One region of the Pseudoclavibacter chungangensis genome, then DNA from elsewhere that is predicted to be linked to it. Evidence: riboswitches for the same ligand, from Rfam matches in the RefSeq annotation. Region 1 holds a riboswitch; the other holds the start of a gene.
What was found. Region 1 has a riboswitch for thiamine pyrophosphate ahead of HNR16_RS04840 (LLM class flavin-dependent oxidoreductase). Riboswitches for the same ligand answer to the same signal wherever they lie in the genome.
Positions count from the first base shown of each region.

Region 2: it holds a riboswitch for thiamine pyrophosphate, as region 1 does, so the genes downstream of both, HNR16_RS10560 (ECF transporter S component) here and HNR16_RS04840 (LLM class flavin-dependent oxidoreductase) in region 1, are expected to answer to the same signal.

Region 1 covers NZ_JACCFV010000001.1:1,082,209-1,086,660, reverse strand. Annotated here, with positions in the region: gene HNR16_RS04855 (response regulator transcription factor) at 1-400, shown strand, start outside; gene HNR16_RS04850 (cupin domain-containing protein) at 459-848, shown strand; gene HNR16_RS04845 (class I SAM-dependent methyltransferase) at 845-1,645, shown strand; gene HNR16_RS04840 (LLM class flavin-dependent oxidoreductase) at 1,679-3,001, opposite strand; TPP riboswitch at 3,082-3,177, opposite strand; gene HNR16_RS04835 (3-oxoacyl-ACP reductase) at 3,766-4,452, opposite strand, start outside.
Region 2 covers NZ_JACCFV010000001.1:2,344,132-2,348,583, reverse strand. Annotated here, with positions in the region: gene HNR16_RS18275 (ECF transporter S component) at 1-445, shown strand, start outside; partial or broken gene HNR16_RS10570 (LysR family transcriptional regulator) at 496-1,302, opposite strand; partial or broken gene HNR16_RS19120 (EamA family transporter) at 1,364-1,792, shown strand; partial or broken gene HNR16_RS19115 (EamA family transporter) at 1,821-2,222, shown strand; TPP riboswitch at 2,267-2,375, shown strand; gene HNR16_RS10560 (ECF transporter S component) at 2,426-3,070, shown strand; gene HNR16_RS10555 (ABC transporter ATP-binding protein) at 3,067-4,452, shown strand, end outside.

The sequences.
Region 1 (4,452 bases):
AGTGCCGTGCATCGTGCTCACGACGTTCGACGACGAGGAGCTGCTGCTCCGGGCGCTCGGCGCGGGCGCGAAGGGATACCTCCTGAAGGACGCATCACCGGGCGACATCGGCGACGCGGTCCGGCGCGTGCACGGGGGCGGGACGGTGCTCGGTTCGGTCCCCGCCGAACTCCTCGTCGCTCGAGTCCTCGCCTCACCCCGGGGCGGGCCGACGACAGCCCCTGATCTCACCGAGCGCGAGCGCGAGGTGCTCGACGCCCTGCTCGAGGGACTCTCCAACCGCGAGATCGCGCAGCGCCTGTTCCTCTCGACGGGCAGCGTGAAGAACGTCGTCACGAGCGTGCTGCGCAAGCACGGCGTGCGCGACCGGGCTCGCCTCATCGCGCACTACGCGCGCTGATCGGCGTCGCGTTGCCCAGGCAACGGCGCGACCCGACGCGCGCGCATAGATTCGGGGCATGACGAGCCCCGATGTGTCCCCCGTCGACCTCGCTGCACTCGGCACCGAGCTGCTCGACGCGGCACGCTCGGCCCCTGCACGACGGGCCGCCCGATCGGTTCACGCGGGCGAGCTGCTGCGACAGACGGTGCTCGCCCTGCTCGACGGGACGGCGCTCGGCGAGCACGAGAGCCCGCCGGAGGCGACGCTGCAGATGCTGCGCGGCCGGGTCGTGCTCGTCGGCGACGGACGGGAGTGGGACCTCGTGGCCGGCACGCTCATCGGCATCCCGCCGGAGCGGCACGCCGTGCGTGCGATCGAGGACAGCGTGTTCCTCCTCACGGTCCGGCACGAGGCGCCCGCGAGCGGGACGATCGCCGACACGACGCGAACGGGAGCGGAGCGATGACCGACGAGACGAGGGTGCCGTTCGAGGAACGCGCGGCGGCGAACACGCCGGGACACTGGCTCCTCGCGCGGCTCGGGAAGCGGGTCCTCCGCCCCGGCGGGCTCCGGCTCACGCGCCGCCTGCTCGCGCACGCCGACATCGCGGGGGCGGACGTCGTCGAGCTCGCGCCGGGGCTCGGCCGGACCGCGATCGACGTCATCGCCGCGCATCCGGGCTCGTACACGGGTGTGGAACGTGATCCGGACGCGGTGCGCCTGACGGCGCGCGCCGTCGGCGACGCGGGGCGCGTCGTCGAGGCCGATGCGGCCGAGACGGGGCTCCCGGCCGCAAGCGCGGATCTCGTGATCGGCGAGGCGATGCTCACGATGCAGTCCGAGCGCGGCAAGCACGCGATCGTCTCGGAGGCCGTTCGGCTGCTCCGGCCGGGCGGTCGCTACGCGATCCACGAGCTCGGCCTGCATCCGGACGACCTCGATCCGGACGTCACGAGCGCCCTCCAGCGGGACCTCGCCCGCACGATCAAGGTCAACGCCCGGCCGCTCACGGTCGCGGAGTGGCGCGCGCTGCTGGAAGGCGCCGGGCTCGTCGTCGAGTGGACGGGCAGCGAGCCGATGGCGCTCCTGCAGATGCGGCGGAACCTGGCCGACGAGGGGCTCGTCGGCACGCTGCGCATCCTCCGGAACGTGCTGCGCGACGCCGATGCACGGCGACGCGTGCTCGCGATGCGTCGCCTGTTCGCCGCGAACGAGGACCGGCTGCGCGGCGTCGCGCTCGGTGCGAGACGACCGGCACGCTGACGCGTCGGCGGGCGTTCCGCGCCCGACCGACCGTCAGCGCGGCGCGGGGAGCCCGAGCCGTTCGCGCAGCGTCGTCGCCCCGGCGTCCTCGGCGAGCGGGCGACGACCGCGTCGGCGCAGGATCGGGACGACGTGCTCGACGAACTCCTCGATGCCGCCGGGCAGGGTCGGCGGCATGAGATTGAATCCGTCCGCACCACCCGCGTCGACCCAGCGTTCGATCTCGTCCGCCACCTGCTCGGGCGTCCCGATGAAGGTCGCGTGTCCCCCGCCGGCCGCGAGGACGCCGAGGAGTTCACGGACCGTGGGGTTCCGGGTCGCCACGATCCTGAGCACGGTCGCGTAGCGTCCCTTCGGCCCCTCGAAGGACGAGAGCGGTGCGAGTTCGGGAACGGGCGCGTCGAGGTCCCACTCGCTCGTGTCCCGGCCGACGAAGAACGCCAGTTGGCGGAGGCTGTCCTCGACGGGCAGCAGCTCGTCGAGGGCACGACGCCGCTCGCGCGCCTCCCGCTCCGTCGACGCGACGTGCGTCACGAGTCCCGGCATCACGGCGATGCCGTCGGGGTCGCGGCCGAACGCGCTCGCTCGGCGACGGACGTCGTCGCGGAACTCCCGCGCCTGTTCGAGGTCCCACGCGACGGCGTAGATCCCTTCCGCGGAGCGGGCGGCGAGGTCTCGGCCCTGCTCCGACGCCCCCGCCTGGAACACGACGGGGTGTCCCTGCGGCGAGCTCGGGACGTTCAGCGGGCCGGCCACGTCGAACGCCTCGCCGTGATGGTCGATCGGACGCAGCGCGTGCGCGTCGACATACGAGCCGTGACGATCGGCGCGGATCGCGTCGCGCGGCCACGACCGCCACAGGCCGCGCAGCACCTCCACGAACTCCGCCGCCCGCGCATAGCGCTCCGCATGCGGTGGGAGCCGCTCCATGCCGTGGTTCCGCGCCTCGTCGTCGGTCATCGACGTGACGACGTTGATCCCGGCCCGACCGTGTGAGACGTGGTCGAGGCCGGCGAGCTGGCGGGCCGCGTGGAACGGATCCCAGAACGTGCTCGATACCGTCGTGATGAGTCCGATCCGTTCGGTCGCGGCCGCGATCGCCGCGAGGGTCGTGATCGGTTCGAGGAGCCAGAGCGGCCCCCGCGAGACCGCGCCGACGCCGAGCGCCTGGCCGTCGGCGAGGAAGAACGCGTCCAGGCCGCCCCGCTCGGCGGTGCGGGCAAGCTCCGTCCAGTAGCCGATGTCGCCGAGCCGTTCCACGCTCGAATCGGGCGCCCGCCAGGCCGCGGAATGGTGCCCGCAGCCGAATGCGAACAAGCCCAGTCGGATCGTGCGGCGTGCGTCGGTCGTCGTCATGGGCCGTGGTCCTCTCGGCGAGTGGCGAGGTCCGCCCGAGGTCTCGTCCGGCCGCGTGCGGCTCCGCCGCGACGGGTCCGACGACGATGCCCGGACATTCCCTTCGCCAGTACGAACTGGATCAGGTTCGACGGGTCTGTTCTCAGCCGTTCGCGACGGCACCCCGTGTCACTTCGGCCAGCATACGCACGCCCGGGCCGCCGCCGCACGGGCACATCCTCGCTCGGTGCGGCCAGGTGGTCTCAGGACGTCGCCGGGGTCCGGAGCGAGCTCGTCCCGTCGCGCCACATGGCGATCGGCAGGTCCGGCGTGTCGAAACCGGGCACCACACCGGTGCGCTCGAACCCGTGGCGCGCGTAGAGCCGGGCACTCCGCTCGGTCGACGCCTCGAGGTATGCCGCCGCCCGACCGACCGGCGCGTCGAGCCGTTCGGGTCGCGACTCGATGAGTGCCGAGCCGACACCCGTCCGCGGCCCTCGCCCGCGGTGCCGCCCACGGCCTCACCGATGACGGCGTCCGCATCGCATCGCATCGCATCGCATCGCATCGCATCGCATCGCATCGCATCGCATCGCATCGCATCGCATCGCATCGGCGAGCATCTCCGCAACGGCCTCGACATCCGTGTCGGTCGCGGCGTGACGGGATTCATGGCTCATCGTCGGGTCAAGTTCCGAGCTTCTCGAGCCCGTCGGCTGCACGCCCACTGAACCGTGGGCGTCCGCGACGCGGTCCGCACATCCGCCGATCGACACCCCGCGTCCTCAGTCGGCCACGAGCCCACCGTCCACGACGAGGTTCTGGCCCGTCACCGCGCGGGACCACGGTGACGCGAAGAAGAGGACGGCATCGGCGAACTCGGTCGGCGTCGTGACGCGGCGCAGCGGCGTGCTCGCCGCGATCGCATCGAACACGGCCGCGGGGGTCGCGGCGCTCGCGTCGGTCGTCCGCAGCAGCCCGCCGCTGACCATGTTGACCGTGATGCCGCGCGGCCCGAGATCCGATGCGAACGTGCGCGTGAGCGACAGGAGCGCCGCCTTGGCAGCGGTGTAGTCGTGATACGGCACGACGGGGTTCTGGAAGAGATTCGTGCCGATGTTGACGATCCGGCCGGACCCCGCCCGCTCGAAGCCGGACAGCGCCGACTGCACGGTGTTGAGGGCGCCCTCCACGGAGCCGGCGAACTGCGCGGCGAATGCACCGTAGGCGATCTCGTCGGCCTTCGCGCGGCCGTCCCCGTCGAACGAGAAGTCGACGAGCGCGTTGTTGATGACCGTCGTCACGGGACCGCCGAACGCGGATTCCCCCGCGGCGAACAGCGCCTCGACCTCGGCCCGGTCCCGCACGTCGCCGCGGACGGCGACGGCGCGTTCCGGGTGGGCCGCCGCGAGCGCCTCCGCCTCGTCGCGGCTCGCGTGGTAGTCGACCAAGACGCACGCGCCCGCGTCGAG
Region 2 (4,452 bases), 1.3 Mb from region 1:
CGGCGGGACGTCGACCGGCATCTGGCTGCTCGGCGGCGTACTCGGCGGCCTCATCATCCGCAAGCCCGGCGCGGCATTCTTCGTCGAGGTGCTCGCGGCCACGGTCTCGATGCTCATGGGGAGCCAGTTCGCGATGGAGACGGTGTTCATCGGCGTCGCGCAGGGCCTCGGTGCCGAACTCGTCGCGATGTGCTTCCGCTACCGCGGTTCGGGCGCGCCGTTCGCGGTGCTGCTCGGCGTCGGGTCCGCGGTCGGCACCGTGACGTACGGGATCGTGCAGGGGAATCTCGCGAAGGGGCTCGCGTACAACCTGATCTACGTCTCGTGCACGCTCGCCTCCGGTGCCGTGCTGGCGGGTCTCGTCGGGTGGCTCCTCACCCGTGCGCTCGCACGCCCCGGTGTCCTGGCGCGCTTCGCGTCGGGACGTGAGATCGCCCCCGGCTGATCCGTCGGTGTGCGGCCCGAACTCGGCGCCCACGTAACCCGCAGCGCCTCGACGATCTCCTCGGCGAGGGCGCTCGGCACCCGCTCGCTCATCGTGCACACGAGCGTGACGGGCTCGGGCTCGGTGCGCAACGGCAGGGGCGCGAGCCCGCTCGCCGAGGCCGTGGGATCGGGCAGCGCGCTCACGCCGAGACCGCTGCGCACCGCCGAGAGCAGGCCCGTGAGATCGTGGCACTCGCGGACGATCCGGCCGGACCGGCCGGCGGACGATGCGAGGATCCGGCCGCGGACCGTGCACGTCCCTGCGAACACGACGAGGGGGAGCGGCCGGTCGTCGCCGTCGAAGGTGGCCGTCCGTGCCCCCACCCAGCGCAGGGCGACCCGGCCGATGCGCCTCGATCGGGATCCCAGATCCTCGAGCCCGATCGCGACGTCGGCCCGCCCCGCCGTCACGAGCGAACGCGCCTGATCCGAGCGATGGAACTCGAGCCGGACGCGACGATCGGGGGCCGAACGAGCGACGACGTCGCTCACGGCCGACAGCGCCGAATGCGTCGCGAACTGTGAGGCCGCGATCACGAGTTCCGCGTCGTCAGGGCCCGTGAGTCGATCGAGCGCCTCGTCGTGCACGGCGAGAATGCGCCGCGCCGCCTGGAGCAACGATTCACCGCGTGGCGTGAACATCACCGACCTGCCGTCCGGCTCGACGATGGGCCCGCCCACGATCGCCTCGAGCCGGCGCAGGTGGCCGCTCACCGTGGAGGTCGAGACGTGGAGCGAGGTGGCGGCCCGCCGGACGCCCGCGAACGCGGCGACGGCGACGAGGCTGCGCAGGGCGACGAGATCGAGATCCGGCATGTGCCGAGTGTGCGCCGGGTGACCGGGAATCCTCCGGAACGTTCGAGGATCCCGAACGGTCATGCGGTGCCGCGTGTGCTCGGCGCAGGCTCCGAGCATGTCCAGATCGACCCTCGCACTCGCCTCGCTCACCGTCCTGCTCTACGCGGCCAACTACCCCCTGGCCGCCCTCGCCCTCGGGGCGACAACCCCGTTCCTGCTGTTGACCATCCGATTCACCGCCTCCGCGGTCGCCCTCTGGGGCATCGTCCGGGCTCGCCGCAGCACCCTGCCGAGGGGCCGCGCACTCGCGTGGACGATCCTCGCGGGAGCCGGCGTCCAGGGGGCGCAGTTCCTGAGCGCCTACCGGGGCATGTCGCACGGGGTCTCACCGACCGTCACGGCGCTCGTGATCGCGATGAATCCCGTCCTCACCGCAGTGCTGCTCGGCGTCGTCACGCGGCGACGGGAGTCGCCCGCGGGAGTCGTCGCACTCGTGCTCGCGACCGCGTCCGTCCTGCTCGGCTGCCTCCCCCGCGGTGCTCGCCGACCCACGGATCGGGCCGGGGGTCATCGCGACGATCGTCGCGCTGCCCGGTCTCGCCGCCGGCTCCATCCTGCAGGCGCGTCGCGCGGCCGACGTCGATCCGGTCGTCTTCACGGCGATCGGTGTGACGGTCGCCGCCCCCGCCGCCGCGGCGGTCTCGTTCCTCGAACCACAACACCTGAGCGGCGGCGCGCCGGAGTTCGCGCTCATCGCACTCGTCACGGCCGTCGGGACGGTCGGGACGTTCGGTTACGCGGCCGTCGTGCGCCGTGCGGGTGCCCGGTTCGCGTCGATGCTCTTCGCCGTCATCCCCGGCACGGCGGCGGTGATCGGCGCGATCCTGACGGCCGCGCCGCTCGGGCCCGTCCAGCTCACGGCCCTCGGGATCGGCGCCGTGGCCTGTGCGGTCGAGCCGCTGCGGCGCGGTGCCGCTAGACTGCTGGGGAACACGGGAGTCCGGTGGTCCGGGCTGAGAGGAAGGCACGAGCCTTCGACCGTCGAACCTGATCCGGATCATGCCGGCGCAGGGAGACCTTCTCGGTGAGGCGCGAAGCGCCGCACCACCCGTGCACCTCCTCATCGAGAAAGGGCACGACCTTGTCGAACCGTTCACCCAAGACCACCGCGGACGCCGCTCGTCCGAGCACGACGACCGAGCGGCGCACGACGCGCTGGCGCGTCGTCGACATCATCACGGCCGCGGTCGTCGGTGTCGCATGTGGGCTCATCTTCGTCGCCTGGAACACGGTCGGCTACGCGTGGTTCCTCGCGGCGGACGCCGTGACCCCGGGCCTCGGCGGGACCGCAACCGGCATCTGGCTGCTCGGCGGCGTGCTCGGCGGGCTCATCATCCGCAAGCCCGGCGCGGCACTGTTCGTCGAGGTGCTCGCGGCCGTCGTCTCCATGCTCCTCGGCAGCCAGTGGTCGATCGAGACCGTCTACTCGGGGCTCGCACAGGGCATCGGCGCCGAACTCGTGTTCGCCGCCTTCGCATACCGTCGCTTCGGCCTGCCGGTCGCCGTGCTCGCGGGCGCCGGATCCGGGCTCGCCGCGATCGTCCTCGAACTGTTCCTGAGCGCCAACATCGCGAAGGGCCTCGGCTTCAACCTCGTCTACGCCTCCTGCACGATCGTCTCCGGTGCCGTGCTCGCGGGCGTCGTCGGGTGGCTCCTCGTCCGGGCGCTCGCCAGGACGGGCGCGCTCTCGCGGTTCGCGGCCGGACGAGACAGCGCGCGCGTATGAGCGGAGGCGTCGGCGTCGAGGCGCGCGGGTGGGGGTGGCGGCACGCGGGACGTCGCCGCGCCGCTCTCGCGGGACTCGACCTCGTCGTCGAGCCGGGCGAGCGGGTGCTCCTGCTCGGCCCGTCGGGTGCCGGCAAATCCACGTTCGTCCGCGCGCTCGCGGGCGTGCTCGGCGGTGAGGACGAGGGGGAGGAGACGGGCGAACTCCTCGTCGGCGGCCGTGACCCCGCGCGCGAACGCGTCGCCGCGGGCCTCGTGCTGCAGGATCCGCAGGCGAACACCATCTTCGGTCGGGTCGGCGACGACGTCGCGTTCGGTTGCGAGAACCTCGGCGTCGAGCGCGATGAGATCTGGCGCCGGGTCCGCGAGGCACTCGACGCCGTCGGGCTGCGGCTGCCGCTCGACCGCTCGACCGCGGCGCTCTCGGGCGGCGAGCGACAGCGGCTCGCGCTCGCGGGGGTGCTCGCGATGCGTCCCGGGCTGCTGCTGCTCGACGAACCGACCGCGAACCTCGACCCCGCGGGCGTCATCGAGGTGCGCGATGCCGTCGCCGAGGTCGTGCGCCGGACGGGCGCGACGCTCATCGTGATCGAGCACCGCGTCGACGCCTGGCTCGAACTCGTCGACCGGGCCGTCGTCCTCGAGGCCGGCGGCGGCGTGCGCGCCGACGCCGCCCCGGATCGGCTCATCGCCGAGCGCGGCGCCGAACTCGCGGCGGACGGTGCCTGGGTACCGGGCATCCCCGTCGTGTTCGAACGGTCGACGCCGAGCGACGGCGAGACCCTCCTGTCGACGGACGCGCTCGACGTGGGGCGCGGTGGCGATGCGCCGCTCGTGCAGCGGGGCCTCGAGGTCACCGTCCCGGCCGGGACGTCCACGGTCGTGACGGGGCCGAACGGCGTCGGCAAGACGACGTTCGCCCACACGCTCGCGGGCCTGCTCGCCCCACGTGCCGGGCGGGTCGTCGCGAGCGATGCGCTCGCGCGCGGCGTCGGCCCCGAGCCGATCCGCTGGCGGTCGCGGGCCCTGCTCTCCCGTATCGGCACGGTCTTCCAGGAGCCCGCCCACCAGTTCGTCGCCGCGACCGTCCGGCGCGAACTCGAGGTCGGCCCGCGCGCGGCGAAACGCGGTGAGGCCGAGATCACGGCGACGGCCGACGAACTGCTCGATGCGCTGCGCCTCGACCACCTCGCGAACGCGAGCCCCTTCACGCTCTCGGGGGGCGAGCAGCGCCGGCTGTCCGTCGCGACCGTCCTCGCGACCGCACCGCGCGTCATCGTGCTCGACGAGCCCACGTTCGGGCAGGACCGCCGGACGTGGCTCGAACTCGTCGGCCTCATGTCGCGGCTCGTGAACGAGGGGCACGCGCTCGTCTCCGTGACA